4 regions of the Citrobacter europaeus genome follow, and region 1 is predicted to be linked to each of the others. Evidence: predicted binding sites of a transcription regulator. Region 1 holds the regulator's gene; each other region holds the start of a gene.
The links. The regulator CRP, encoded in region 1, controls carbon source genes, mostly activating them, when cyclic AMP is high. The targets are predictions, from matches to a motif close to ATGTGANNNNNNTCACAT.
Positions count from the first base shown of each region.

Region 2: the regulator CRP is predicted to act here: its motif matches at 5,065-5,082, upstream of WHR59_RS07105 (YfcZ/YiiS family protein).
Region 3: the regulator CRP is predicted to act here: its motif matches at 2,368-2,385, upstream of bhsA (multiple stress resistance protein BhsA).
Region 4: the regulator CRP is predicted to act here: its motif matches at 2,360-2,377, upstream of WHR59_RS09565 (arabinose ABC transporter substrate-binding protein).

Region 1 is NZ_CP148084.1:388,677-396,494, forward strand. It holds gene ppiA (peptidylprolyl isomerase A) at 1-176, shown strand, start outside; gene WHR59_RS01795 (YhfG family protein) at 283-450, shown strand; gene WHR59_RS01800 (putative adenosine monophosphate-protein transferase Fic) at 440-1,042, shown strand; gene pabA (aminodeoxychorismate synthase component 2) at 1,074-1,637, shown strand; gene argD (bifunctional acetylornithine/succinyldiaminopimelate transaminase) at 1,723-2,940, shown strand; gene WHR59_RS01815 (YccS/YhfK family putative transporter) at 3,031-5,118, opposite strand; gene crp (cAMP-activated global transcriptional regulator CRP) at 5,170-5,802, opposite strand; gene WHR59_RS01825 (OsmC family protein) at 6,111-6,515, shown strand; gene WHR59_RS01830 (phosphoribulokinase) at 6,584-7,453, opposite strand; gene WHR59_RS01835 (YheU family protein) at 7,507-7,725, opposite strand; partial or broken gene WHR59_RS01840 (hydrolase) at 7,722-7,818, opposite strand, start outside.
Region 2 is NZ_CP148084.1:1,547,923-1,555,740, forward strand. It holds gene WHR59_RS07075 (methyl-accepting chemotaxis protein) at 1-488, shown strand, start outside; gene WHR59_RS07080 (DNA-binding protein) at 662-1,291, shown strand; tRNA gene WHR59_RS07085 (tRNA-Arg) at 1,343-1,414, opposite strand; gene WHR59_RS07090 (formate/nitrite transporter family protein) at 1,490-2,431, opposite strand; gene mlaA (phospholipid-binding lipoprotein MlaA) at 2,720-3,475, shown strand; gene fadL (long-chain fatty acid transporter FadL) at 3,535-4,815, opposite strand; gene WHR59_RS07105 (YfcZ/YiiS family protein) at 5,187-5,471, shown strand; gene fadI (acetyl-CoA C-acyltransferase FadI) at 5,648-6,958, shown strand; gene fadJ (fatty acid oxidation complex subunit alpha FadJ) at 6,958-7,818, shown strand, end outside.
Region 3 is NZ_CP148084.1:3,017,461-3,025,278, forward strand. It holds gene mfd (transcription-repair coupling factor) at 1-843, shown strand, start outside; gene ldtC (L,D-transpeptidase LdtC) at 990-1,955, shown strand; gene bhsA (multiple stress resistance protein BhsA) at 2,042-2,299, opposite strand; gene comR (TetR family copper-responsive transcriptional repressor ComR) at 2,543-3,178, shown strand; gene WHR59_RS14320 (TonB-dependent siderophore receptor) at 3,433-5,613, shown strand; gene WHR59_RS14325 (glycine zipper 2TM domain-containing protein) at 5,671-6,210, opposite strand; gene ndh (NADH-quinone dehydrogenase) at 6,378-7,682, opposite strand.
Region 4 is NZ_CP148084.1:2,050,566-2,058,383, reverse strand. It holds gene araG (arabinose ABC transporter ATP-binding protein AraG) at 1-1,110, opposite strand, end outside; gene WHR59_RS09565 (arabinose ABC transporter substrate-binding protein) at 1,226-2,215, opposite strand; gene WHR59_RS09560 (DJ-1/PfpI family protein) at 2,531-3,088, opposite strand; gene WHR59_RS09555 (non-heme ferritin-like protein) at 3,644-4,147, shown strand; gene WHR59_RS09550 (DUF2766 family protein) at 4,286-4,537, opposite strand; gene WHR59_RS09545 (MFS transporter) at 4,667-6,088, shown strand; gene WHR59_RS09540 (RpiB/LacA/LacB family sugar-phosphate isomerase) at 6,122-6,760, opposite strand; gene yecR (YecR family lipoprotein) at 7,029-7,364, shown strand; gene ftnA (non-heme ferritin) at 7,557-7,818, shown strand, end outside.

The sequences.
Region 1 (7,818 bases):
ACAATGCGTTCCTCGATCACGGCCAGCGCGACTTTGGCTATGCTGTCTTCGGTAAAGTTGTGAAAGGTATGGATGTCGCGGATAAGATCTCTCAGGTACAGACCCATGATGTCGGTCCTTACCAGAATGTTCCGTCAAAACCGATTGTTATCCTGTCTGCTAAAGTCCTGCCATAACCGTATTTTGCGCGGGCAGTTCTCGCCCGCGTTCTCTCCCTTCTCTGCGTAACCCGAAATTGCTGCTTATACTTGTGGCAAGTGTCGGCTCATTCAGGGAGGTCATGTGAAAAAACTCACCGATAAACAAAAGTCCCGGCTCTGGGAACAACGACGAAATGCCAATTTCCAGGCCAGTCGGCGGTTGGAAGGTGTGGATATTCCACGGGTTACTCTGAGTGCTGAAGACGCCCTGGCGCGTCTTGAAGAGTTGAGGAGGCACTATGAGCGATAAATTCGGTGATGGACGCGACCCCTATTTGTATCCGGGCCTGAATGTCATGCGTAACCGTCTGGGGATCCATCAGGCGCAACGACTGACGCTGGCGGCCTATGAACTGACGGCGCTGCGTGCGGCCACTATCGAGCTGGGCCCGCTTAAACGGGGATTGCCGCATCTGTGCGCCATTCATCGCCAGCTGTATCGGGATATTTTTGACTGGGCGGGACATCTGCGGGAAGTCGATATCTACCAGGGCGATACCCGTTTTTGCCATTTCGCTTATATCGAGAAAGAGGGCAATACGTTGATGCAGGACCTGGAAGATGAGTCCTGGCTGGTGGGGTTGCCGGAAGACAAGTTTGTCGATCGTCTTGCACACTATTATTGCGAAATCAACGTGCTGCATCCGTTTCGTATTGGCAGCGGCCTGGCGCAGCGTATTTTCTTCGAACAATTAGCGATTCATGCCGGGTATATGCTGAGCTGGGATGACATCCCGGTTGAGGAGTGGAATCTGGCTAATCAGAGCGGGGCGATGGGTGACTTGTCTGCGCTGCAGGCGATATTTCGTAAAGTGGTAAGCGAAGCCCCGGAAACTGAGTAGAATAGCGCGGTTCTTATGTACCGGAGCCGCCATGATCCTGCTTATTGATAACTATGATTCTTTTACCTGGAACCTGTACCAATACTTCTGCGAACTGGGCGCTGATGTCCTTGTCAGGCGTAACGACGAGCTGACGCTGGCGCAAATCGATGCGTTGAGCCCGCAAAAAATCGTGATTTCCCCAGGACCCTGCACGCCGGATGACGCCGGTATCTCGCTGGATGTAATTCGCCATTTCGCGGGCAACATCCCTCTGCTGGGCGTGTGTCTCGGTCACCAGGCGATGGCGCAGGCCTTTGGCGCGAGCGTGGTTCGGGCGGCAAAAGTGATGCACGGTAAAACCTCGCCGATTACGCATAACGGGCAGGGCGTTTTTCAGGGACTCGCCAACCCATTAACGGTGACGCGCTACCATTCTCTGGTGGTTGCCCCCGAAACGCTTCCTGACTGCTTTGAAGTGACGGCCTGGAGTGAAACGCAGGAGATTATGGGCATTCGTCACCGTGAGTGGGATATGGAAGGGGTGCAGTTTCACCCGGAGAGTATTCTCAGCGAACAGGGGCATCAGCTGCTGGCTAATTTCCTCAATCGCTGAATTGTGGTTGCTATTCAGTGATTTTTTATTCATATTTTGTGATTATAATTTCACTAGCATTTCTGCTTAACAGGGTGGTAATGACATGGCAACTGAACAAACTGCTATTACACGCGCGACATTCGATGAAGTGATTCTGCCGATTTATGCACCGGCTGAGTTTATCCCGGTAAAAGGAAAAGGGAGTCGAGTCTGGGATCAACAGGGCAAAGAGTATGTTGATTTCGCGGGCGGCATTGCAGTTACCGCGCTAGGGCATTGCCATCCGGCACTGGTTGAGGCGTTAAAAACCCAGGGGGAAACCCTGTGGCATACCAGCAACGTTTTCACCAATGAACCTGCGCTGCGTTTAGGCCGTAAAATCATTGATGCGTCCTTCGCCGAGCGCGTGCTGTTCATGAATTCAGGTACGGAAGCCAACGAAACCGCCTTTAAGCTGGCGCGCCACTATGCCTGTGTGCGTCATAGCCCGTTCAAAACCAAAATCATTGCCTTCCATAATGCGTTTCACGGCCGTTCGCTGTTTACCGTTTCTGTTGGCGGGCAGCCGAAATACTCCGACGGCTTTGGACCAAAGCCGGCAGATATCATCCATGTCCCGTTTAACGATCTGCATGCGGTAAAAGCGGTGATGGACGATCACACCTGCGCGGTGGTGGTTGAGCCAATTCAGGGAGAAGGCGGCGTCACTGCGGCTACGCCGGAATTCCTGCAAGGTTTGCGCGAACTCTGTGACCAGCACCAGGCGCTGTTGGTATTTGATGAAGTGCAGAGCGGGATGGGGCGTACCGGCGATTTGTTTGCCTATATGCACTACGGCGTGACGCCGGATATCCTCACCAGCGCGAAGGCGCTCGGCGGCGGTTTCCCGGTGAGCGCGGTGCTGACCACTCAGGAGATTGCCTCCGCGTTCCACGTGGGGTCGCACGGTTCCACGTACGGCGGTAACCCGCTGGCCTGCGCGGTAGCGGGTGCAGCGTTTGATATCATCAACACGCCGGAAGTGCTGGGAGGCATTCAGGCCAAACGTCAGACGTTTGTCCAGCATTTGCACAAGATTGATCAACAGTTCGACATTTTCAGCGATATTCGCGGGATGGGGCTGCTGATTGGCGCCGAGTTGAAGCCGCAGTTTAAAGGCCGGGCGCGCGATTTCCTCTATGCCGCCGCGCACGAAGGGGTGATGGTGCTGAACGCCGGGCCGGACGTAATGCGTTTCGCGCCGTCGCTGGTGGTAGAGCAGGCGGATATCGATGAAGGGATGCAGCGTTTCGCGCAGGCTGTCGCGAAGGTGGTGGGCTGATTGCCGGATGGCGGCGCGAGCGCCTTATCCGGCCTACAGGGTAAGGTGTGATTCGTAGGCCGGATAAGCGTAGCGCATCCGGCAAATCTTTTAACCCTTCATGTCCCGTAGTCGGCGGCTCAGCCAGATCCCGTGGTGCGGTCGCTGACGCCATGCTACCGACGAAATGGTATGCATGGTGTTCAGATGCCCAAGAACCCGTTGCAGATGCTGCTCAAGAGTGCTTAACGGACCGTGGGACAGCATCTCCGGCGCTTCGAGAATATTCACATCGCCCGAGCTTCCCGGTCCGTCATACTCCAGCCGCTGCTGACAGCGCTGAAGCGCAATTTCACAGGATTCCAGATACCGCTGCGCCAAATCCGGCGTCAGCATCGTATGTTCCCTTGCCAGCGTGGTCATCGCGTTAATGTGTTCGACGATGAACTGGCTGTGCGTGACCCACAGTTTCATGTCCGCAAGGTAGTGCGAGTTGAATCCTGGCTCCTGCATCGCCTGGTTCAGTGAGTTGAACAGCGTGTTCTGCGCCTGGTTAACCCGCATGCGTTGATACGCCAGCGGCGTGGCCTGCGGATCGTTGCTGAGGATCAGGCGAATGGCCTCCTGGTCGGCTTCTAACGCGTCGTGGGCGTTCTTACGCAACAGACCGCTCTGCCACTGTGGCCACAGCCAGAGCGTGCCGCCAAAGGCGATTAGGCAGCCAATGATCGTATCGACAAACCGCGGCACGATAAACTGTTCCCCGTTCAGCGTCAGCAGTTGCAGGGTGTAAACTGCCGTGACCGTAAAGCCGACGGTAGCCCAGCCGTAATTTTTACGGATGATCAGATAGCTCACCAGGGTTATCAGCAGCATGGCTGCCAGCGTGAAACCTTCCGGAATATGAAAGTGCAGCGTGACGCCGGCAATCACCAGCCCAACGAGCGTACCGACCGACCGATGTAAGATGCGTACCCGGGTCGCCCCGTAGCCATTTTGCGTGACGAACAGAATAGTCATTAAAATCCAGTAGGGCTTTGGCAGGTGTAAGGCGCTGCCCATCAGGCTGGCGATACTCAACATAACGCAGATGCGTCCGGCATTGCGCAGCGCTGGAGATTTCAACGACAGATAGTTTTTCAGGGCTGGGATCAACGGCAACCGACGCTGCTTGTCAGCCATCAAGTCACGGGCATACAACGGGCGCTGGGTGCGTAGCACGCGGGCAATACGGCTAAAGTGCCAGTAGCAAAATTGTCCCACCGGGTTGTCCGGATGCTGCCTGGCGATTTTCTCCAGTGTGCCAATCTGTTTTTCCATCGAGAAACGGGTCGGCAAACGGTGATACAAAATATCATCGGCCAGTACCCGAAGGCGTTCGGCTACGGTACGCGCATTCCAGCGAATCACCTGCTCCGCATGGCTACGCTCGACCAGCTTTTGCACCTCTTCCGGCTGGTGGAGGCTAACGGAAATATGCTCTTGTAAATCGAGCGCCTCCTGAAAGGCACGCAGCAGGCGCTTGTAATCGTTGTTGCGATGCGCCGACAGCATATGCATTTGCTGATAACACTGGGTAATCAGATCCACTGCCTTTTGTTGGCGAACCAGCAGGGGAGGCAGCGCTTTTTCTGGGTCGGCATGCTGGGTCAGCATGCTGTACTTAGTTTCACAGTAATCGGCTAATTCACGATACAACAGGCTGAGCGATTCACGGAGCGGCTGTTCGCGCCACATCCAAAACCAGAACCAGTTGAACAGGCCATACCATAACGTGCCCAGCGCGTAGATCAGCAGCGGCTCCCAGACGGGCATGTTGCCGGCCAGGCTTAGCGTGAAAATCGCTGCGATAAGTGAGGCAGGCAATAGTCGCGCATGCAAAGGGCTCAACTCGGCGGTTACACCAAGAATTAGCGTCAGGCCGGTGAGGATAAGCGGCAGTGGTATATCTTTTGCCAGCAGTAATTGCATGATCAAACTGCATCCGGCAAACAAAGACGCGCCAATAGCTAAACGTTTGAAAAAGCGCTTATGCGGGGTATCAAGACCGGCAATGTTGCAGCAGGCAGGGACCAGGGAGAAGAGGAGGCCCAGATGAAGCTGACCGATGATCAGACCAACAGCCACAGGTAAACATAGCACCAGCGTCTGCCGTAGTGCGTAGTTGATCTCTGGGTGGTATATCAGTCTTCGCCACATCGGTGCAAACAAAAGTGGCGCATTACTGGGTAACGCGCCACTTCGATGGGGTTAACGGGTGCCGTAGACGACGATAGTCTTACCGTGTGCGGAGATCAGGTTCTGATCTTCCAGCATCTTCAGAATACGGCCGACGGTCTCACGGGAGCAGCCAACGATCTGGCCGATTTCCTGACGGGTGATTTTAATCTGCATGCCGTCCGGGTGGGTCATCGCATCAGGCTGTTTCGCCAGATTCAGCAGAGTCTGCGCGATACGACCAGTTACGTCGAGGAAGGCGAGGTTGCCGACTTTTTCAGACGTGACCTGCAGACGACGAGCCATCTGAGAAGACAGGCGCATCAGAATATCCGGGTTGACCTGGATTAATTGGCGAAATTTTTTGTAGGAAATTTCAGCGACTTCACATGCGGTTTTGGCACGTACCCAGGCGCTACGTTCCTGACCTTCTTCGAAGAGGCCTAATTCACCAATAAAATCGCCCTGATTCAGATAAGAAAGGATCATTTCTTTCCCTTCTTCATCTTTGATCAGCACTGCCACTGAGCCTTTAACGATGTAATACAACGTTTCCGCTTTTTCACCCTGGTGAATCAGCGTGCTCTTCGATGGGTACTTATGAATATGGCAATGAGACAAGAACCATTCGAGAGTCGGGTCTGTTTGCGGTTTGCCAAGCACCATGCGCGGTTATCCTCTGTTATAAGCTGTCTCCAGAGCCAGAAAACGACGCTGCCTCTGGGTTTGCAAAAATGTGCTTCCCGCTACCTGGGAAGGGGGCTACTAAAAATATACTGCAGCCTGTAATGTGATGTCCTCTGCATACATGCAGTACGTCAATGTATTACTGTAGCATCCCGACTGTTTTAGCATAGCTTTCGCCGTGTGTCTCCTGGTGTCTCGCTTCAGCATGACGCAGGTCGCCTTCCATTGCGAGAATTGTTATGTGCGCGTAATCTGTCAGGAAAATTGAAACATTGGAGTTACGAAATATGCAAGCGCGTGTAAAGTGGGTTGAAGGGTTAACCTTCCTCGGTGAGTCCGCCTCTGGCCACCAAATTCTGATGGACGGTAACTCCGGTGATAAAGCGCCGAGCCCGATGGAAATGGTATTAATGGCGGCGGGCGGTTGTAGCGCAATTGATGTGGTATCGATCCTGCAAAAGGGTCGTCAGGATGTGACCAACTGCGAAGTGAAACTGACCTCAGAGCGTCGTGATGAAGCGCCGCGCCTGTTTACCCACATCAACCTGCATTTCATCGTAACGGGTAACGATCTGAAAGATGCATCAGTCTCACGCGCAGTCGACCTTTCAGCGGAAAAATATTGCTCCGTGGCACTGATGCTGGAAAAGGCGGTGAACATTACCCACTCCTATGAAGTGGTTGCCGCGTAATCCCTGACGCCGGATAATGTTGATTCGTAGGCCCGATAAGCGAAGCGCCATCGGGCACTTTCCACGCCTCACCCTATCTTTTTGCCTTCCATCAGTCGCTGGACCAGCGGCAGCATAATCAATTCCATCGCCAGGCCCATCTTGCCGCCCGGCACGACCAATGTATTGATGTGGGAAATGAATGAGCCCTGCAGCATGGCCAGTAGCCACGGGAAGTCGATCCCTTCCAGGTTACGAAAATGAATCACGACAAAGCTTTCATCCAGAGACGGGATACTCTTGGCGGCAAAGGGGTTAGAGGTATCGACGGTCGGTACGCGCTGGAAGTTAATATGCGTCCGGGAGAACTGCGGCGTGATGTAATTGATGTAATCGTCCATTGATCGCACCACCGAGTCCATCACCGCTTCACGCGAGTGTCCACGCTCGCTGGTATCGCGAGTCAGTTTCTGGATCCATTCCAGGTTTACGATCGGCACCACGCCAACCAGCAGATCGACATGTTGGGCCACGTTTTGCTGTGGGGTGACGACGCCGCCGTGCAGTCCTTCATAAAACAGGACATCCGTCGGTTCAGGCAGCGGCTGCCAGGGCGTGAAAGTCCCTGGCACCTGGTTCCACGGTACGGCCTCATCGTAAGTGTGCAGATATTTTCGCGACTGGCCTTTGCCCGTCTGACCGTATTCGATGAAAGTTTGTTCCAGCAGACCGAAGTCATTAGCTTCGGGGCCGAAATAGCTGATATGCCGCCCGGCATCGCGCGCTTTGCGAATCGCCATGTCCATTTCCGGACGGGTATAGCGATGAAAACTGTCACCTTCCACCTCGGCGGCACGCAGATTTAACTGCGCGAAAATTTTACGAAACGCGAGGCTGGTGGTGGTGGTCCCCGCGCCGCTGGATCCTGTTACCGCAATCACCGGATGTTTGGCAGACATAACAACTCCATGAAATGGTTATAATTATAGTAAAGTCGGCCGGCGGCTACGGATTACTCGTGAATCTGCTTCCTCGGCATAATATTGACCGTTTCATGCAGTTCAGACCACACCAGCACGGCTTCACCTGATTGTAGTTGGCGTTTGACGTCGGCGACTTTTTGTTCGAGCGAACGTTCATGTTCACCATAATCGGTGCCTTCACGCAAGACAAAGCTTTCAATCAGATTGTCCAGCGCGTCCGGGGAGATATCTTGCCAGGGGATGATCATGATGAGACCTCCAGATACGTTGTCAGCCAGTCGGGGATTCTGGATTCCAGCCACATCTCAGGATGGCGTACCGTGCCGCCAATGAATCCGACG
Region 2 (7,818 bases), 1.2 Mb from region 1:
CTTCCAGTGAGAAAATATCGAATATTGTCACCTCAATTGATGATATCTCGTTTCAGACCAATTTGCTGGCGCTGAATGCGGCAGTGGAAGCAGCGCGGGCGGGAGAGATGGGCCGGGGATTTGCGGTTGTGGCCAGTGAAGTGCGGAATCTTTCGCAACGTTGCGCCAAAGAAGCTAACCAGATCCGCGAGCTGGTTGCGCAGAATATGGTCAAAATTAGTGAGGGCGTTGAGCGTGTCACGGCGTCTGCTACCGCGCTGGAAGCGGCGGCGGACAATACCACCAGTATGAAGCAATATATTGCGGATATCGCGCGTGTGGCGACGGAACAGTCGCAAGGGGTAACCCAAATAAACCTGGCGCTGCGACCGATGGAGCAGGTTACTCAGCAAAATGCGGCGCTGGTTTCTCAGGCCGCGAGCGACAGCCAGCGGCTGGACAATCTGTCGGTCACCATGAAGGGGCTGGTCAATCGTTTTGTTGTCTGACATGACGCCGCTGTACCGATCCGGTAAACGCGTCGGATCGGTCAGTTGTCTTCATCTTTGTGTGATGATATGAAGCAAATATTGGGCGGGTTAAGAAAAATTCCTGACATAGCAATCTTGTCGCTGGTAAAGTGAGCAACCGATACCGAGATGTGGCCAGAAGGGAATTCCGTGTGACTGAACGTATTGATTATGAGACTGAAAAATACAGTTTTACTGAGGCGACTGAGAGTTCCCGCCTTAGGGGCCAGTGGGCTGATGTTATTACTGAATGTCGCGAATTGAAGGCGGGGCCGCAAGAACGTCTGCGTATTGCTTTATTGAATGTAGACTATGTGACCAGTTTTGAGCTGCCTTTCCGCTTGTTATTACTGCGTACTCCACAGCTGATTGCCAGCGTGCGTGAAGAGCTGCAGCTTAGTCAGAAAAACGTCATCTTTAACGGCAAACGCTTTGGTTGTGTTTACAGCCTGAAAGCGAATCTCGACGGGATCCCGAATGAATTTCAATACCGTCTGTCGCATCGTATCCGACGCATTGGCCCTGCAGGTTCAAGCGAAGCGCCATATCAGCAGATTGCTAAAGCGGTGAAAGCGCCGCGTGAACGACTGAAGCTGGCTCTGGAATCTGGTCTTGATGTCACGGCTCTGGACGGGCTTTTCTGGTTTGGCAGCCAACGTATAGCTGCTGACGTACTGAGGCTGAGAAAATCGGGGATGCGGATAGCTACAGAGCAGACGATAGTGTCCGACAATCTGACTGCAACAGTGAGGAATGTGCCGTTTTATCGCCAGGCCCTGTGATGAACTGACTGGTAAATGATTGGATTTAAGCAGGAAGCATTAATTTCAGAGTGTCCCCTGCAGGAATCGAACCTGCAACTAGCCCTTAGGAGGGGCTCGTTATATCCATTTAACTAAGGGGACGAAGCGGCACGAGTATAGCGTTTTTTCCTCACAACGGTAAGTCTCAAGCCGCCCGACTGCTCAAACAGTCACCATTTAGTCCTGTTTTTTCTGGTTTTTCTGCTTTTGCTCATCACGCTTTGCTTGCAACCTGGCTTCTTCCTTGCGTTTGTTACTCATATCATTGCGGATCTGCGCATGGCTCATCAGCGCGAAGATAAATGTTCCGCCACAGATATTTCCGGCGAGCGTTGGTAGCGCGAAGGGCCAGAAAAAATCACTCCAGTGCAGCGTGCCATTAAAGACCAGATAGAGAATTTCCACCGAACCGACCACGATGTGCGTGGTATCGCCTAACGCAATCAGCCAGGTCATCAGAATAATGACCACAATTTTTGCTGCCCCGGCAGCAGGAAACATCCACACCATCGTGGCAATTAACCAGCCAGAAATAATCGCGTTAGAAAACATCTCTGTTGGGCTGTTTTTCATCACGTCCATACCGATTTTGACGAAAGCATCGCGGGTCTCTTCATCAAAAATCGGCATATGCTCAAACGCCCATGCTGCAACCCCGGTGCCAATAATATTACCCAGCAGAACCACGCTCCACAGGCGCATCAACAAGCCAAAATTGCCGAGGGTTGGGTTTTGCATCACCGGCAGTACGGCGGTGACGGTATTTTCGGTAAAGAGTTGCTGGCGGGCCATAATGACAATAATAAAGCCGAAGGTATAACCGAGGTTCTCCAGTAAAAATCCCCCTGGTACGCCTTCCAGTTGTACGTGAAAAATCCCTTTAGCCAGTAGCGAGGCGCCCATCGACAGCCCTGCAGCGATGGCTGACCATAATAGCGCCATCGCGTCGCGCTCCATCTCTTTCTCCCCATCCTGGCGGATATGTTCATGGATCGCCATGGCGCGGGAGGGGAGCCTGTCCTCGTCGACCTCAATCTTTTTACCCTCTAACTTTTCATCACTTTCGACCTGAAGCTCGTCGCTGTGCCGATCAATCTTTTCTTTCTCAATGTCATTCATAGCCGAATCCCGAATTAGCACGTATTGCTAAAGCGTAGCGGCTTTTGTCCGAAAATCAGCGGGAGAAAGTCTGAGATAGCAAAAATGGTAACGTTTGTTTTTATCGGGTTAGCTAGAATAGAACCGCCGCGGAGTGCGTATTACCAGGCTATGATCAAATCAGTAAGACAGGGTATATAGACATCATTTGACGTGCTGTTACAATCGCTCACATCTAAACAGGCGGATACGTCCTCGTTCCGTCATGGATGGCAATCAGCGATAGCCATAATACACAGGGAGACACTTATGAAGCTTCGCCTGTCGGCGCTTGCGCTGGGAACCACACTTTTGGTGGGGTGTGCGAGCTCCGGTACTGAACAGCAGGGGCGTTCGGATCCATTTGAAGGGTTCAACCGCACCATGTACAACTTCAACTTTAATGTTTTAGATCCATACGTTGTTCGACCGGTAGCCGTAGCCTGGCGTGATTATGTCCCGCAGCCGGCACGTAATGGTTTAAGTAACTTTACCGGCAACCTTGAAGAGCCGGCCGTCATGGTTAACTACTTCCTGCAAGGTGACCCTTATCAGGGAATGGTGCACTTTACCCGTTTCTTCCTGAATACTCTGTTAGGTATGGGCGGCCTTATTGACGTGGCGGGTATGGCTAATCCGAAGTTACAGCGCGTTGAACCGCACCGTTTTGGTAGTACGTTAGGCCATTATGACGTTGGTTACGGACCGTATATGCAGCTTCCATTCTATGGCAGCTTCACGTTGCGTGATGATGGCGGCGACATGGTGGATACGCTGTATCCGGTACTGTCCTGGCTGACATGGCCGTTGTCGATAGGCAAATGGACGGTTGAAGGGATTGAAACCCGCGCGCAGCTGCTCGATTCCGACGGTCTGCTGCGTCAGTCCTCCGATCCTTACATCATGGTGCGTGAGGCTTACTTCCAGCGTCATGACTTTATTGCGAACGGTGGGAAACTCAAACCAGAAGAAAACCCGAACGCGAAAGACATTCAGGACGATTTGAAAGAGATCGATTCCGAGTAAGGACTGATGAAAATAAAAAGGTGAGCTAAAAAGCCCACCTTTTTTATATCTGAAGAAAATCAGAATGCGTAGTTGAAGTTGGTACCGAACAACCAGGCTTTACCTTCAGAGTCGAAAGTATACGGGCCTTCTTTGACGGTCACTTTCTGACCGTGCATATAAGAGACGCCAACGTCGATGGACGCATCATCATTGAATGCGTAAGTCGTACCCGCACTCAGCCACAGGCGGTCCTGGTCAGGAATGGAGATGGAACGCTTGCTCGCAGGAACCGGGCTATCGTCATAGGCGATACCGGTGCGGAAGGTCCAGCTTTTATCCATGTAATAAGTGGTACCCAGCGCGATGCGGTAAGAATCCTTGAAGCCTTCTTCTTTATAGAACAGCGTCTGTCCGTTGGTGCCGGTTGCTTTCAGCTCCTGGAACTGGCTCCAGCTGGTGTATGCGATGCTGTAGTGAATCGCCCACTGCGGGTCTACACGGTTGTAGCCCGACAGTTCCCACATTTCCGGCAGGTTAAGCGTCAGAGAACCTGGGACTGTGGCATTGGTTGTTCCCCACGGGAACGCCGTGCCTGCGCCAGGTAACGCGTTGGCCTGAGTACGGATACCACTTTTATAATCGCCATCAAAGTCGATTTTGACTTCAGAGCGGTACGTTAAGCCATAACGGTTATTTTTATCCAGCTCATACAAAATACCGGCGTTCCACCCGTAGCCCCATTCATCACCCTTCAGGCTGGCAATTTTCTGGTCCACTTTCGGCAATGCAGCAGTTTGTTCGCCGGAATAACGTTCAATTTTTGCATCGGCGTAAACGGCATTAAAACCAACACCAAAGCTCCAGCTATCATTCAGTCGATAGGCTCCGCTCAGGTTCAGGTTGACCGTTTTAAGGTCGGTTTTACCGCCGTATTCGCCGACGATGTAGCTGTCGTTAAATTCGGTTGCCAGGCCATAGTTTGACGTGACAGAAGCACCCCAACCAAACTGGTCGTTAATAGGCATCACGAAGTGAGCATTGGGAACCCACGCCGTAGGGGCGATGTTGTCCGCATCGGTGCTGCGTCCGGTGTATGGCGATCTACCGGAAATATTAACGTCTGGATCGATATACACCGCACCCGCAGAAAAAGTAGGGCGGTCGAACATCATAATCAGTGCCGGGTTACGACTGGCGTTACCTGCATCATCTGCAATAGCGCCTTCACCCGAATATGCCCGGCCAAGGCCAGAGGAAGAAAATTCGTTTAACTGAAAGCCTGCAGACCAGGCCTGTGTGGAGATAATTGCCACTGCGACTGCGAGAGCAGACTTTGTAAACAGGGTTTTCTGGCTCATGACCATAACCTCATTGATTTATTTTTATACAAACAATGTTACATACCGTAACAGGAGCGCGAAGTGTAGGGTCTGAGGTACGACTTAGAAATCAGACCAGTGCCGAGAGTATAGGTCGGACCAGCTGAAATGTTGCAAGTATGTTTATAAATATTTTCAATTCTGATCTCGGAAACGCGATCCAGCTGGCAAAATTGCGGGTATGCGCACTCACCTGTTTGGGTGATTTTTGTTTTAGATCATTTTTAAGTGTGATTTCGGTCACTTATCTCATTTCATACAATTAACGACTGGAGAGGCGAATAATGGGAGCGTAAAATATCCCCATCGTTTATCTGGCACCTCAGGTGCGAATACAGAGGAAATCTACAATGAGTAAATGCAGTGCTGATGAAACCCCGGTTTGCTGCTGTATGGATGTTGGCACCATCATGGACAACTCCGATTGCACCGCGTCATACAGCCGTGTGTTCGCGAATCGCGCAGAGGCAGAAGAAACGCTGGCTGCTCTGACTGAAAAGGCGCGTGGCGTGGAATCTGAGCCTTGCCAAATCACCTCGACCTTTACTGAAGTGTCTGAAGGTGTGCGTCTGGATATCGACTTTGTTTTTGCCTGTGAAGCTGAAACGCTGATTTTCCAGTTGGGCCTGCGTTAATCCCTTCAAAAAATGCCCTTGCTGCCAGGTAGCAAGGGCTTTTTCGTAACTGTCAGTGATTATTCACTGTGTCTTAGCTCCCACTTTCTTTTCTCTCCGCTTGGCTAAATGTAAAAAATTGGTTAAGACTGTGATCAGGTCAGACCACTTATTTTTATTTTTTACAGGGGAGTGTTATGAGTCAGGCTTTACCGCTGGTTACCCGCCAGGGCGATCGCATCGCCATCGTAAGCGGATTGCGTACGCCATTTGCCCGTCAGGCAACCGCGTTTCATGGCATTCCCGCCGTAGATTTGGGGAAAATGGTTGTTGGCGAACTGTTGGCGCGCAGCGAAATACCCGCAGATGTGATTGAACAACTGGTTTTTGGCCAGGTGGTGCAAATGCCTGAAGCCCCAAATATTGCTCGTGAAATTGTGCTGGGGACCGGGATGAATGTGCACACGGATGCCTACAGCGTAAGCCGGGCCTGTGCCACCAGCTTTCAGGCAGTGGCGAATGTCGCGGAAAGCCTGATGGCGGGGACGATTCGCGCAGGAATTGCCGGCGGTGCGGACTCGTCGTCAGTTCTGCCGATTGGCGTCAGCAAAAAGCTGGCGCGGGTGCTGGTGGATGTCAATAAGGCCCGGACCACCGGTCAGCGTCTTAAACTTTTCTCCCGACTGCGCTTACGTGACCTGATGCCTGTGCCGCCAGCCGTCGCTGAGTATTCTACCGGTTTACGCATGGGGGATACGGCCGAGCAAATGGCCAAAACTTATGGTATTACGCGAGAACAACAGGATGCCCTGGCGCATCGTTCTCATCAGCGTGCCGCTCAGGCGTGGGCTGAAGGAAAACTGGCAGATGAGGTGATGACGACCTACGCACCGCCGTTTAAGGATCCTTTTGCAGAAGATAACAATATTCGCGGCAACTCTACGCTGGCCGATTACGCAAAATTGCGTCCGGCCTTTGACCGCAAGCATGGCACAGTGACCGCGGCGAACAGTACCCCGCTAACTGACGGCGCAGCCGCCGTGATTATGATGACGGAGTCGCGTGCGAAAGAGCTGGGACTGGTGCCGCTGGGATACTTGCGTAGTTTTGCCTTTACCGCCATTGATGTCTGGCAGGACATGCTGCTGGGACCGGCGTGGTCAACGCCGCTTGCTCTGGAAAGAGCGGGTCTGACGATGGCAGATTTAACCCTGATCGATATGCATGAAGCCTTTGCCGCACAAACGCTGGCGAATCTTCAACTGCTGGGCAGCGAACGTTTCGCCCGCGACGTGCTGGGCAGGGCGCATGCCACTGGCGAGGTTGATGACAGCAAATTTAACGTGCTGGGCGGATCGATTGCCTATGGACATCCTTTTGCGGCGACCGGCGCGCGGATGATCACCCAAACCCTCCATGAGTTACGACGTCGTGGCGGCGGTTTTGGTTTAGTGACAGCCTGTGCGGCAGGTGGTTTGGGTGCGGCAATGGTTCTGGAGGCGGAATAATGGAAATGACATCGGCTTTTACGCTAAACGTACGTCTGGATAACGTTGCTGTTGTCACCATTGATGTACCCGGAGAAAAAATGAATACCCTGAAGGCGGAGTTTGCTTCTCAGGTGCGGGCCATTCTGAAACAAATTCGCGATAACAAAGCATTGCGTGGCGTAGTGTTCATTTCGGCTAAACCCGATAACTTCATCGCCGGGGCGGATATCAACATGATCGGTAGCTGTCGCAGCGCACAGGAAGCCGAAACGCTGGCCCGTCAGGGGCAACAGATTATGGCGGAAATTAATGCCTTGCCGATCCCGGTTATCGCCGCGATTCATGGCGCATGCCTCGGCGGTGGCCTGGAAATGGCGCTGGCGTGCCATAACCGTATTTGTACCGATGATGCTAAAACCGTACTGGGTTTGCCCGAAGTGCAGCTTGGTCTGCTGCCTGGCTCCGGCGGTACGCAGCGGCTGCCCCGTCTGATTGGCGTTAGTACCGCGCTGGATATGATCCTCTCCGGAAAACAATTACGCGCAAAACAGGCGCTGAAAGTTGGCTTAGTGGACGAAGTTGTACCGCATACCATTTTACTGGAAGCCGCCGTGGAACTGGCTAAAAAGGACAGTTCCGCTCATCGAACTCTGCCGGTGCGAGAGCGTGTGTTAGCGGGGCCGCTGGGGCGGGCGCTGTTATTCCGCATGGCCAGTAAAAAGACGGCGCAAAAAACGCAAGGTAACTACCCTGCAACAGAACGTATCCTTGAGGTCATCGAAACCGGTCTGGCGCAAGGTAGCAGCAGCGGTTACGACGCAGAAGCCCGCGCGTTTGGTGAACTGGCGATGACATCTCAGTCTCAGGCGCTGCGGCAC
Region 3 (7,818 bases), 2.5 Mb from region 1:
ACCATTATCGAAACCGGGATCGACATTCCCACCGCTAACACCATCATCATCGAACGAGCCGATCACTTCGGTTTGGCGCAATTGCACCAGCTGCGCGGTCGTGTGGGGCGCTCACACCATCAGGCATACGCCTGGCTGCTGACGCCGCATCCAAAAGCGATGACCACCGACGCGCAAAAACGCCTGGAGGCCATCGCCTCGCTGGAAGATTTGGGCGCAGGTTTTGCGCTGGCGACCCACGACCTCGAAATTCGCGGCGCCGGGGAATTGCTGGGTGAAGATCAGAGTGGTTCCATGGAAAGCATCGGCTTCTCGCTGTATATGGAGCTGCTGGAAAATGCCGTCGATGCGCTCAAAGAGGGGCGTGAGCCTTCGCTGGAAGATCTCACCAGCCAGCAAACCGAAGTCGAACTACGCATGCCGTCTCTGCTGCCGGACGACTATATCCCGGATGTTAACACCCGACTGTCGTTCTATAAGCGGATTGCCAGTGCCAAAGGTGAAAACGAGCTGGAAGAAATTAAGGTCGAGCTGATTGACCGTTTCGGCCTGCTGCCCGACCCGGCTCGTACGCTGCTGGATATCGCCCGTTTACGCCAGCAGGCGCAGAAACTGGGGATCAGAAAGCTCGAAGGTAATGAAAAAGGCGGTACTATTGAATTTGCAGAGAAAAACCACGTTAACCCGGTCTGGCTGATTGGGTTACTGCAAAAACAGCCGCAGCACTTCCGCCTCGACGGTCCAACCCGGCTGAAATTTATGCAGGACCTAAGCGAACGTAAAACCCGAATTGACTGGGTACGCCAGTTTATGCGCCAGCTTGAAGAAAACGCCGTAGCATAGTGAACAGGCCGGGTGAGCCCCCTCACCCGGCCTGATGAATTTACAAACTCTTTGCACTTCCCTGCACTTCCCGACACAGCAAACCGCCATAATTCTTGTTTACTTTTACATAATAAAAACCACGTAAAAACAATGGATTTATGGTGATGTTAAACAATAAACGACTCTCTCGCTGGTTAGCGTTTTTTACGCTTGCCGCGACCTTCGCGTTAGCACTTCCGGCTCAGGCAAACACCTGGCCGCTGCCGCCACCGGGAAGCCGCGTGGTGGGTCAGAATGCCGTTCATGTTGTTGAAGACAATGGCGGTTCTCTGGAAGCGATTGCTAAAAAGTACAATGTCGGCTTTCTGGCGCTGCTGCAGGCCAACCCTGGCGTTGACCCTTACGTACCACGCCCGGGCAGCGTGCTGACTATCCCGTTACAAACTTTGCTGCCGGATGCGCCGCGCGAAGGCATTGTTATCAACCTCGCCGAACTGCGTCTTTATTATTACCAGCCGGGGACCAATTCGGTGACCGTGTATCCTATTGGTATTGGCCAGTTAGGTGGTGACACGTTAACGCCAACAATGGTAACCACCATTTCAGATAAACGCGCCAACCCCACCTGGACGCCTACGGCAAACATCCGCGCGCGATACAAAGCAAACGGGATCGACCTACCTGCCGTTGTACCTGCAGGCCCGGATAACCCGATGGGCCATCATGCGATTCGTTTAGCGGCATACGGCGGTGTATACCTGCTGCACGGAACCAATGCTGATTTTGGCATTGGAATGCGCGTCAGTTCCGGCTGTATTCGTTTACGCGACGGTGATATCGAAACCCTGTTCCGTCAGGTGAAGCCAGGAACCAGGGTCAATATTATCAATACGCCGATCAAAGCATCTGTTGAACCTAACGGCGCGCGCCTGGTGGAAGTACACCAACCGCTGTCCGAAAAAATCAATGACGACCCGCAGTTGCTGCCGATCGTGCTGAACGCATCCATGCAGACGTTTAAAAATGCGGCGCAAACGGATCCTGCGGTCATGGAACATGCAATGGAAATTCGCTCAGGAATGCCGGTCGATGTGACCCGTCATCACGACGTTGCCCAACAACCGATGTAAACTCTGCGCATAAAAAAACCCCCGCTGGATTTTATTCCGCGGGGGTTTTTTATTTAACTCGCAGTGGCATTGCGATGGGTTAAATCTTATTTGTAGATAACTGCAGTCCCGTGAAGGGTGTTAGGACCGGTAACGGAAGTTATACGGAAAGACTTCGCTCCCATCTCATCCGCTTTCTGCGCCAGCTGATCTTCCAGAGAACCTAAGTTAGTCCCCGCATTCGCAGAAATAGTACCGACTTTCTCTTGACCAGCAGGTGTGGCCTGAACTTCAACGGCGGCAAAGCTTGCAAATGACAGTGAGCTAAAAACAGCAGCAACAAACAGAGTTTTTACGTTTTTCATGATAGTGACCTTTTGCAGATGAATGGGTGTCGAAAAGATTAACTTAACGATCGATAGGTAAATCATAGATGTGATCCAGGTCACACGTCAACATTTTTTTATAATGATCGTTAAATAAAACACAAAGGCCTTATTTTTCATACTAATAGCTATATATTATTTTTATCGTTAATCCGCTGGAGTGTGCAGTCGAATATTTTTATAATGGCTATTCAATAAACCTAACAAAGGTACATCGGCGCCATGACAACTGAAACGACAGGTTGTGCTAAAAAAAGCCGTGGCCGACCAAAAGTGTTCGACAGGGAAGCCGCGCTTGATAAGGCCATGACACTCTTCTGGCAGCACGGATATGAAGCGACCTCGCTCGCCGATCTCGTGGAAGCTACCGGCGCAAAAGCGCCCACGCTGTATGCAGAGTTCACCAATAAAGAAGGGTTGTTTCGTGCCGTGCTGGACCGCTACATCACCCGCTTTGCGGCGAAACACGAAGCCCAGCTGTTTTGCGAAGAAAAAAGTCTGGAGTCCGCACTGGAAGACTATTTCACCGCCATAGCGACCTGTTTCACCAGCAAGGACACCCCGGCGGGATGTTTCATGATTAACACTTCTGCGACGCTGGCAGCCTCTTCCCGCGATATTGCGCACACGGTGAAATCCCGCCATGCAATGCAAGAACAGACGCTTACCCAGTTTCTTCACCAGCGCCAGCAGCGAGGCGAAATCCCGGTCCATTGCGACGTGCAAAAACTGGCCGAATACCTGAACTGTATTTTACAGGGTATGTCGATCAGCGCCCGTGAAGGTGCAACATTTGAAAAACTGATGCAGATCTCACATACAACCCTGCGGCTTTGGCCCGAGCTCATCAAAGCCTAAGCCTTTCCCGCTTTTCCCCGCTGTATTGACATGACCGGGAGCTGATACAGCCCCCGGTTAAAACTCCGCGCATTACCCCTACATTCCCTATTGTTTTCATCATCTTATCTGATCATTTTTTGTAAAACATATTGATAACAACAATTATTATCAGCAATATTCGCATTTGTTTTAACGCCTGTTTCACAATGTAACCATCGGTTTCTTTACCGCCATAACAAAAACAGATCGACTCTTTTTTAAAAGGAATACAAATGCATAACCGTCTCTGGGTGCTCAATCCTCTCCTGTTATCTTTAACCCTCCCGGCCATTGCGGCTGAGGAAGATAACCTCATTGTCAGCGCCAACCGTAGCCAACGTACCGTGGCAGAAATGGCACAAACCACCTGGGTTATTGAAGGAAGCGAGATTGAACAACAGGTTCAGGGTGGTAAAGAGTTCAAGGATGTTCTTGCTCAGTTAATCCCAGGAATCGATGTCAGTAGCCAGGGACGCACAAACTACGGCATGAATATGCGCGGTCGCGCCATCGTCGTACTCATTGACGGCGTTCGTCTGAACTCCTCGCGAACCGACAGTCGTCAGCTTGACTCCATTGACCCATTTAACATTGCGCATATTGAAGTCATCTCTGGCGCAACCTCACTTTATGGTGGCGGCAGTACCGGTGGATTAATCAACATCGTCACCAAAAAAGGTCAGCCGGAGCGTGAAGTAGAACTCGAACTTGCGAGTAAAAGCGGCTTCAACAACAGTAACGATCATGATGAACGCGTTGCCGCGGCGGTGAGCGGAGGAACCGATCGTGCTTCCGGGCGCATGTCCGTCGCGTATCAACGGTTTGGTGGCTGGTATGACGGTAATCACGATGCTCTGATGCTGGATAACACCCAAACCGGCCTGCAGCACTCCGATCGTCTGGACGTGATGGGTACCGGAACGATTGAACTTGACGACAACCGTCAGTTGCAACTGGTTACGCAATATTATAAGAGCCAGGGGGATGACGATTACGGGCTGGATCTCGGCGAGAATATGTCAGCCGTGACCGGAAACGGTAAAGCGTATACCAGCAGCGGACTGAATTCCGATCGTATTCCCGGCACCGAACGTCATCTGATCAGCCTGCAATATTCAGATGCGGATTTTTTCGGCCAGAACCTGGTCAGCCAAATCTATTACCGCGACGAATCCCTGAAATTCTATCCTTTCCCGACGCTCAGCAAAGGTAAGGTTACCAGCTTCTCCGCATCACAGCAGGACACAGACCAGTTTGGCGCCCAAATTACCCTCAACAGCCAGTTGATGGATAACTGGGAGCTGACGTGGGGTATCGATGCCGATCACGAGACCTTCGATTCTAATCAGAAATTCTTCGATCTGGCCTGGTCCTTGCCCTCCGGCGGCATGGATAACCGCACCGCTTATACCACCGGGCGTTATCCCGGTTATAGCATCACCAACTTCGCGCCTTTCCTGCAAAACAGCTATGACATTAACGACATCTTTACCCTCAGCGGCGGCGTACGCTATCAATGGACCGAAAACAGGGTTGATGATTTCGTGGGCTATGCTCAACAGCAGGGAATCGCGACCGGGCTTGCGAACTCTGCCGATACCATTCCGGGCGGCAAAACCGATTACGATAATTTCCTGTTCAACGCCGGTATCCTCGCCCACCTGACCGACCGTCAGCAAACGTGGTTTAACTTCTCTCAGGGCGTGGAGCTTCCGGATCCAGGGAAATATTACGGGAACGGCACCTATTCGCTGGTTGGCGATCATTATCAGCTTCAGCGCAGCGTCAACGTGGCGGATTCACGCCTGGAAGGGATTAAAGTAAACTCGTACGAACTGGGATGGCGTTACACCGGCGATAGTCTGCGCACGCAACTGGCCGCTTATTACTCAACTTCGGATAAATCGATCGTTATCAATCGCAGTGATATGACCATTAACGTTCAGCCCGACGATCGCCGGATTTATGGTCTGGAAGGTGCGGTGGATTATTTCATTGCGGATACGGACTGGAGTCTGGGCGGCAACTTTAATGTCATTAAATCGGAAGTGAAACAGAACGGTAAATGGCAGAAATGGGATGTCACTCTGGCCTCTCCGTCCAAAGCAACCGCATGGGTCGGCTGGGCGCCTGAACCGTGGGCATTACGCATACAGAGCCAGCAAACATTTGATCTGACCGATGCCAGCGGTAACAAGCTGGATGGCTATAACACCATGGACTTTATCGGCAGCTATCAGCTCCCGTTGGGTAAGCTGACCTTCAGCGTGGAAAACCTGCTGAATGAAGAGTACACCACGCTGTGGGGACAACGTGCGCCACTGCTGTACAGCCCAACCTACGGTAGCCCCTCACTGTATGAATACAAGGGCCGGGGCCGCACCTTTGGTCTGAACTATGCCTTAACCTTCTGATAAAAAAAGCCCCCCAGCCTGAGCGAATGGGGGGCTAATGTTCAGAATAATGCTATTTTACGCTTTGTTATTCAGTACCAACTGTCCGTTGTTATCCAACGGAATTTGCGCGCCGGGGTCCTTATCCATGCGGATTTTCCCCTGCTGATCGCCAATTTTGTACGTCACGTCGTAGCCCAGCATTTTTTCAGATTTGTCATACACCGTTTTACAGCGCTGTTGCGTAGTGGTGTAAGTATCATTTTCCTGCATCGAACCCTGAATCTGGTTACCGGCATAGCCGCCGCCTAAAGCACCGGCCACGGTGGCAATATCTTTACCACGTCCGCCGCCAAACTGATGGCCAATAACGCCACCCGCAACGGCACCCAGTACGGAACCCGCGATACGGTTTTCATCCTGTACCGGCTTACGGTGCGTGACCGTCACGTTCCGGCACTCCTGACGCGGTGTTTTCACCGACTCTTTAATCGGTGTTGCAGAGACAACTTGCGCATACTGTGGGCCACGCTCGAAAACGTTCAGACTGGCCACCGCTGCAACACCCAGCGCAGCAGCTACGCCAATCCCTATACCCGCCAACATTGATTTATTCACGGGAGTTCCTCCTTTTTTGCTATTAGCAACAACTTTGCAACAGAAGGTAAGGAATGCCAATCAGATTACGGATGAAAATAGCAGGAGGAGGCACGAACGCAGGATGATTCGGAGAACTCTGAAGGAAGGCGCAGGATGCATAAATCATCCGGCGCCACAAGTCGATATTAATGCAGTTTCAGACGCGGGCGAATCACCCGGTTAATGCTGCCGACCAGCATCATCAGACCGGTCTTGAAGTAGCCATGCAGAGCTATCTGGTGCATGCGATACAGTGAGATGTACACAAAGCGCGCAATACGCCCTTCCACCATCATCGAACCACGGGTCAGGTTACCCATCAGGCTACCCACGGTAGAGAAGTTAGAGAGCGAGACCAGAGAGCCGTGATCTTTGTACTGATACGCTTTCAGTGGCTTGCCGTTCATCTGCGCCAGTATGTTGCTCATTGCGCAGCTTGCCATCTGGTGCGCAGCCTGAGCGCGCGGCGGCACAAAACCCCCTTCCGGGCGAGCGCAGGAGGCGCAGTCACCAATCGCGTAGACATCAGGATCGCGCGTGGTCTGCAGAGTGGGTTCAACCACCAGTTGGTTAATACGGTTCGTTTCCAGACCGCCAATGTCTTTCATAAAGTCTGGCGCTTTGATACCTGCCGCCCACACCATCAGATCGGCTTTAATGTATTCGCCATCTTTGGTGTGCAGTCCGCCTTGATCTGCGCTGGTAACCATCGTCTGGGTCAGTACGCGTACGCCCAGTTTGGTTAATTCATTATGTGCTGCGCTGGAAATACGCGGCGGCAGCGCAGGCAGAATACGCTCACCAGCTTCGACCAGAGTAACGTTCAGAGCGTCGTTGGTCAGCCCTTTGTAACCATAGCTGTGCAGCTGTTTTACCGCATTATGCAGCTCGGCGGAGAGTTCAACCCCCGTCGCACCGCCGCCCACAATAGCAATATTCACTTTGCCGTTAGCGCCCAGATTCGCGGAATACTTCAGGAACAGATTCAGCATCTCCTGGTGGAAACGACGCGCCTGATGTGGATTATCCAGGAAAATGCAGTTTTCTTTGACGCCTGGGGTGTTGAAATCGTTGGAAGTACTGCCCAACGCCATCACCAGCGTGTCATACGGGACTTTACGCTCAGGAACCAGTAGATCGCCCTTCTCATCGCGCAGCTCGGCGAGAGTAATGGTTTTCGCGTCACGATCGATATCCACCACCGACCCCAACTGGAACTGGAAACCGTGGTTACGGGCATGCGCCAGATAGCTCAGCGCATCCACACCTTCGTCCAGGGAACCTGTCGCCACTTCATGCAGCAACGGTTTCCATAAGTGGCTGTGGTTTCTGTCCACCAGCGTGATTTTGGCCTTTTTCTTGCGTCCCAGCTTTTTACCCAGCTGTGTCGCCATTTCCAGTCCGCCAGCACCGCCGCCGACAATCACGATCCTTTTCAATGGTGTAGTCAACGTGACCCCCTCAAATTTATTAACCAATTGTTAATTAAAAGTTATGAGCATAGCCTTTAATTAACAACAAGTTACGATAATGAAAATGTTCTTCGAGAGTGAGAATAACACGAACGGTGCATTGGTCATACCAAAA
Region 4 (7,818 bases), 1.7 Mb from region 1:
GATCACGCATCCGCCCAGAACATGTTTACGACGGGCGCTAATGTTGATGTTGTTACGCACCGAATGGACCGGAATGATCCCTTCCGCTTTGCGGTCCTCCGGGCACAGCATCATTCCCGCTTCAATGGCATGGCTCGGTTTACGAATATCAATAGGCTGCTCATCAATAAACACCTGGCCTGCCGTGATGCGTGTGCCGCCAAACAGTCCTTTCATCAATTCGCTACGCCCGGCGCCTACCAGGCCAAACAATCCTACAATTTCACCGCTGCGTACCGATAAACTGATCGGCGTACGCACACCGGGAGCTTTGACCTCATGCAAACGCAGCCGCTCTGCGCCATACGGTCTGGATTTCCATCCATAAATATCACCGAGGTCGCGTCCAACCATCGCCTGCACCAACGCATCGTGATCGACCTGCTGCATATCCGTGAACGTTTTGACGTAATGCCCATCTTTAAACACGGTGATGGCATCGCTGAGAGCAAAAATTTCCTCCATACGGTGCGATACGTACAGGATGATGCGTCCTTCGTTGCGCAGCTCACGGATGACGCGAAACAGATTCTCAATTTCGCGTGCAGACAGGGAGCTGGTCGGTTCATCAAACGCGATAATTTTGGCATTACGCGCCAGCGCTTTTGCTATCTCCACCATCTGCCATTGACCGATGGAGAGATATTTCAATGGCGTGTCGGGATCGATATCCATGCCCAGATGCTTAAGCTGTAGCCCCGCTTCATAGTTCAGCAGCGAGCGATTTACAATCCCGCCTTTGTGCGGCAACTGGCCTAAATAAATATTCTCGGCAACGGTCATTTCCGGGACGAGATGCAGCTCCTGGTAAATAATGGCGACACCGGCGTTGAGCGCGGCCGTGGTGTCTGCAAACGAAACTTCCTGTCCGCGGATCGTCAAAGATCCCGTCGTTGGCGCATAGTTACCGCTGAGAATTTTTAAGAGTGTTGATTTTCCGGCGCCATTTTCGCCCATCAGCGCATGCACCTGACCGGCGTAACAGTCGAAACTGATATCCGTAAGCGCTTTAACGCCCGGGAATGTTTTGCCAATGCCGCGGAATGAGAGATACGGGGTAGACTGTTGCATAACGTCTCCGTGAGTCAGATCTTTAAGCCGGATGGCGGCTTTGCCTCATCCGGCCTTCTGAGGACGCGATTCGTAGGCCGGATAAGACGCTTTGACGTCGCATCCGGCATTTATGTTACTTACCGCCTAAGCCTTTCTTCGCCAGCTCTTCTTTGAAGTTATCGCGGGTAATCAGCACCACATCCGTCACTTCAGTAAACGCCGGTGGCTCTGCACCTTTCGTTACCCAGTTGTAAAGCATTTCACTTGATTTGTAGCCGTGAACGTCAGGGCTTGGCAGCAGTGAGCCGTAGAACCCGGTCGCTTCGCCTTTGGACAGTTCACTCACGGCATCAACGCCATTAATACCGATACCAATTACGTTTGGCGCTTTGAAGCCCTGCCCTTCAGTCGCACGTACGCCGCCCAGCACGGTGTTGTCGTTCATGCCGACAATCAGCCAGTGTTTGACTTCAGGATGTTGAACCAGCATGGAGTTAGCGGCATCGAATGCACCGGGGATATCATTTGATTTTGTTGGAACCTGGTAGATCTGTTTTTCCGGGAAGCCTGCGGCTTTAAGCGCTTCCATTGAACCTGACGTACGGCGACGCGCGGTATCAAGTTCGTTGGCGGTAATGGCCATGACGGCGCTGGATTTCACATCCCAACCGCGCTTTTGCATCTCCTTATACAGCTCCTGGCCCTGGCGCTCACCAATTTTGGTTGCAGCCATCATCACCAGCGGCACGGTATCCATCGGCTTACCTTTGGCGTTGGCAAACTGGTCATCGACGGCAATGACTTTCATATCGTAGCCTCGCGCCTTAGCCATAATGGCAGGCCCGAGTTTGGGGTCCGGCGTACAAATCACAAACCCTTTTGCTCCACTTGCAGCCAGGCTGTCGATGGCATTGAGGGTTTTCTCTCCATCCGGGACGGCAATTTTAATCACCTCAAAACCAAGGTCTTTACCGGCTTTATCGGCAAATTTCCATTCAGTCTGGAACCACGGTTCTTCCGGCTGTTTGACCAGGAAACCGAGCTTCATGGATTCAGCGATAGCGGATTGTGACATAATGGCAGCCAGACCGATGGCAGCCAACGCTTTAGTGAATTTGTGCATGGTTAACTCCAGCTTTAACGTTCTTTTATGTAGGGTAAAATCAGACGATTTTTTGTAATTAGGACGTAAAACAAGGCATTACCTTTTATTGATAAGATCAATGCCAGTGCTGAGAGTATTTTTAGCGGGAAATTGATTCTCCATAAGAGAGCGGCATCACACCACAGAATTACAGTAATTGCGTACATAAATTCAGCGGGAAATGACATAAAAAAACGCGATTTTGTCGACGGGAAAAAAGAGAGATAGCAGATTAGTCCATAACGTCAGCCAACGAATCCTTGTTCCCGAATACCGAAGCATTCGGGAAAATGATTACCATCGATAATAAATATGGTCAGCGTGATCGCGGACCGGAATGTCATCTCCCAGCAGACGTGCCGAAAGTGTTAATGCAAAATCAAAAATATGCCCCAGCCCTTTACCGCTAATCAGATTGCCATCTTCAACTACCGGCGCATCAATATATTCCCCATCCGTGACGTTTTGCCACAGATCTCCCGAGCACACGTAGCGACGTCCTTTCAGCAGGCCGTTGCCGCCAAGCACGCGCGCAGCAGCAGAACACACCGGACAAATGAGTTTCCCCGCCTGATCATGTCGGGCGACAAACTGGATGACCATCTCACTGGCAGCAAGATTAACGCTGCCCTGCGGCCCGCCGGGCAGCACGATGGCGTCGTAGAGATATGCCTGGCGCGCGGCCAGCGTGCTGTCTGTCACCATCGGTACGTCATGATAACTCACCACCGCACGTGACTCTGCACAGGCCAGCGTTTCGACTTCGATATTCAGACGACGCAGAATATCAATGGTAACAATCGCCTCCGCCTCTTCAAAACCAGGTGCCAGCAGCACCGCAACCTTCTTCATATGTAACTCCTCGCGTTATCCAAATTCACAACACAATTAATGACGAATAGTTCAGGCCGTTAATTTTCTTAATTTGATTAAAACTGATCTGGCGCAAAAAATTAGTCATCAGATAATTAGTACTGATTCAGCCCAATCGTGAAATTGCTTCACAACATGAGCAGATAATCATCAGGTGACAGACAATACCTTATTGTGGAAATTAATTTTGTGATTTGAAACACCATTTCATTATTGAATGAGTGTGTTTAATGACATAAATATCAATTCGTTATATTCATATCACCTATATGCCAAAACGGCAGAAGCACAAGTACTGTTATGACAATATGTAAAAAAACATAAATACACGGATTTAAGGATTTTCTTATGTCATAGCAAGCGTTATGCTGAATCTCGATCGGGAGCGAATATAATTCGTGATCACTAAAGGACCGGCGGAACGGATTTATTCTGCTAACAGTTTTAATTGTACGTAGAGGTGAAGTGCAGCGGCAGCCCGCTGTACTGGCGTTAGTAACGTACATTCCCCTTTCTGGAAATAAGGATATTGATATGGCTGCAGTTGGAATTGTTCATAAACTCAACACGCAAATGAACCTCGAGTTCTACGCATCGAATCTTTACCTGCATCTGAGCGAATGGTGCTACGAGCATAGCCTGACGGGTACCGCCACGTTTCTTCGCTCTCAGGCACAAGGTAACGTGACTCAAATGATGCGGATGTTCAATTTTATGAAAAGTGCCGGGGCTAACCCCATCGTCAAGGCCATTGATGTTCCGGGTGATGAACTGACTTCCCTTGAAGAATTGTTTCAGAAAACGCTGGATGAATATCAACGGCGCTCGAGTAGGCTCTCACGTTTAGCCAATGAAGCAGAAGCGTTAAACGATGCGCCAACCATCGATTTTCTTCACGACCTGGAAAAAGAGCAGCAGCAGGATGGCGTGCTGTTACAGACGATACTTGACGAAGTCCGCAGCGCCAAACGCGCGGGGCTATGCATGGCGCAAACCGATAAGCACTTGCTCAACGTCGTGAATTACCAGCATCACTAATCTTCAGTTTTCAAAGCGTTAATGCCGGATAGTAATGTGATGCAACTTATCCGGCCAACCTCTGATTTTCCCTATGCACGCGCCTCCATTCTGCGAGGCGCAAAAAAACCTTTCTAAAATCTGAAACAACGGTTTATTTTAGTGGGATTCATTCTGCGGCGTGAATTTCAGCTCGATCAAGGCAACCGCTTTTTGTATTGCGCGCATAGTGACCGGATCGGCACCTGCAGGATGGCTGGAAAAATCGATGCTTTTCAGCTGGCTGGACATTTTTTCCCGAACTTCTACTGGGGCAATAACATCAAGAACATCCAGAATTTGCTTGATAACCAGCTGACAGGCAACAACGTCCGAGAGCAGTTCCTGATCGGCATTCAGTGTTTGGGACATGGTGAGCTCCTTATTGAAAGGTCGTCATAGTACCCATTCAGCGCTCGAAACGATAGCCGCCCACGCATAACGAATGCGTTGGAAATAAAAATAGTTCCAGTCAGTTTCTTTTGAGATGGCAAGCACAACATGAGTGAACAGTTAGCGGTCGAGAACAAACGCGGTCTTTCACCGGCGGCATTACTTGTTGCCGGGGCTTTCTTTATGGAGTTTATTGACGGCACGGTGATTGCCACCGCCCTGCCTGATATGGCTAAAAGCTTTGGTGTGCAGGCGGTAGACCTGAACATTGGCATCAGCGCCTACCTGATAACCCTTGCGGTGCTTATCCCCGCCAGCGGCTGGATTGCGGATCGCTTCGGTGCAAGAAAGGTGTTTACCCTGGCGCTGGCGATTTTCACCCTCGCATCGGTTTTATGCGGTTTGTCCGAAAGCCTTGAGGGTTTTGTCGCCATGCGAATCTTGCAGGGCGTCGGTGGCGCATTAATGGTTCCTGTTGGCCGTCTTGCGGTACTGCGCACCACGCCTAAACATCAGTTGATCACCGCTATTGCCACCCTGACCTGGCCCGCATTAGTCGCACCTATCATTGGGCCTCCCCTTGGGGGATTCATTACCAGCTATGCCAACTGGCGTTGGATATTCTTTATTAACGTACCGCTGGGAATAGTGGCGATCGCGCTGGCGCTAAGGTTTATCCCGGATATTCATGACGACGAGCGTCGTCCGTTTGATATAGCGGGTTTTATCGCGACCTCTGTTGCGATGGTAAGTCTGGTGTATGCCATGGAGTTACTGGGAACCCGGCAGCCGCAGGGCTGGCTAACCGCCGGGCTTCTGGCGCTAGGGACAGTGACCTTCCTGTTTGCCCTGCATCATTTTCGTCGTGCTACCTGGCCGATGATTCGTCTTGATGCCATGAGCGTCCCAACTTTTCGCGTCACCATGTACGGCGGGTCGCTGTTTCGCGCTTCTATCAGCGCGGTGCCATTTCTGCTGCCGTTAATGTTCCAGGTCGGTTTTGGCATGAATGCTTTTCATGCAGGCTCGCTGGTACTGGCGGTGTTTGTAGGCAATCTGACGATAAAACCTGCCACTACGCCGTTAATACGCTGGCTCGGCTTTAAGAGACTGCTGTTAATCAATGGTGCGCTTAACGTCCTGGCGCTGCTGGCCTGCGCATTAATTACGCCACAGACTCCCGTGTGGGTTATTTTGCTGGTGTTGTATCTGGGCGGCGTATTCCGCTCAATTCAGTTTACCGGCGTCAGCACGCTTGCTTTTGCGGATGTCCCCGCGTCACAAATGAGCTACGCCAATACGTTGTTCAGTACGGCAACACAATTAGCGGTAGGCTTAGGCATTTCATTGGCCGCTATCGGGATCCGTATCGGCGATGAGGTGAGTAAGTGGCTGACATTGGGGAATATTCCAGGAATCAGTTTCCGGCTGGCCTTTGTCGCTATTGCCATTATTTGCCTGGTCGGCATGGTGGATACGCTGCGACTTGCCCGTGATGCTGGAAGCGCGGTGTCTGATAAGAACAGATAGCCCGACAGGTGAACACCGCCGGGCCAACAGGGGTTAGCCAATTATCTCGCGAACAAACGCTTCGATCGCTTTGTCCTGGCAGTTGTCAAAGAAACACTGCTGGAAGCGCGGACCCGATACGGCGGTTTTCACCAGCTCAGGATCGATAGCGCGCAGCGTATCCAGATAGTTTTCTTTTACCACCGCCGCTTTCACCTGGTTCAGAATACCAGCGTTACGCACCTGTGGCTCTTTACGCTCAGGCGGATAACCCTCGCCGTTACGACCAGTGAACGCTTTTTCAAACATATAGCGCACATTTAACTCAGCGCCCCAACCAAAACCTTTGGCGAATGCCAGAGAAAGCGCATTACCGTTGTTGATCTGAGAGAATAAGAACGCGTCAGCCGGATCAAGACAGTAACCACACACCACGCCCGGATGAATATTCAGCGACATCATTGCCCCCTGACCCGTACCGCAACCCGTGACAACAAAATCCACGGCTTTGGAATTGAGCAGGATGCTGGCCATAATCCCTAAATGGATGTAGGTCAGATGATGGTCATTTTCGTCGCTCATCCCGACGTTGTACACTGGAAAACCTTTCTCATCCGCGACGGCTTTAAGCTCGTTATGAATGATGGCGTTTTTGCTTGCCTGGCTGTTTTCCATCATCAATGCAATTTTCATTCTGTAATCTCCTGAATGCGCTGCGGGGGCCCGCAGAAAGTCATAACATTCAGGCCACATTACTATTTTGCAAACTCACTTTCAAATTTAATGAAATTTTGTTTTATAAAATAATGAAGTGCTCACATTTTTCCTTCGAAAGCTGAGAATGGCCTCAAGAAATTGACGTCGTTGCGATTAATCGCAGGTGATTTTCAGGTTATTCAAGCCATTGATACGTCAACACGTATGCCATGATAGTTTATCTCAGAACTCTCAGAGCGATCACATGAAGACCTTTATCCTTGCCCTTTTGCCGCTCGTGCTGACAGGATGCACTATAACTAAACAGGCGCAGGTCAGTGAAGCCAGCGCCATCACCGGCGTGGTTCGCCTGACCTACAACCAGGCCATGTTACAGTCGGCGCGTACCGATGACTACGTTACCCAGGGGACAGCCACCAAAGAGTGTCAGCGCCTGGGTTATGCCAGCGCAATGGCGTTTGGTCAGCCGGTGTCAACCTGTAGCCTGTACGCCGGTTCTTTGTGCTTAAATACCAAAATCACCCTCGCCTGGCAGTGTCACGGCGTCGCGGTATCACCATCCACTTCCTTTAATTATTAATATTTTCGACCAGCACATTATTGCTGGTCTTCTGCCTTCTCGTTATTTATTCTCCGATTAATAGCGTTAATGCGTTTTATTCCCATTCGCATTTTTAATAAATAAATTTATTATTTTACCTTTTGCAAATAATTAAATAACAAATTATAGTGGCGCCACGTCAATATATAATAACGTTTGTGGAGCAGAACCATGCTGAAAACAGAAATGATCGACCAACTGAATGAGCAGATGAACCTTGAATTATATTCTTCTCTGCTCTACCAACAGATGAGCGCGTGGTGCAGCTATCACAGCTTCGAAGGTGCCGCTGCGTTTTTGCGCCGTCACGCCCAGGAAGAGATGACGCATATGCAGCGTCTGTTTGACTACCTGACCGATACAGGCAGCTTGCCGTGTATTAATACCGTCTCTTCCCCTTTTGCTGAATATGCGTCTCTGGACGAATTGTTCC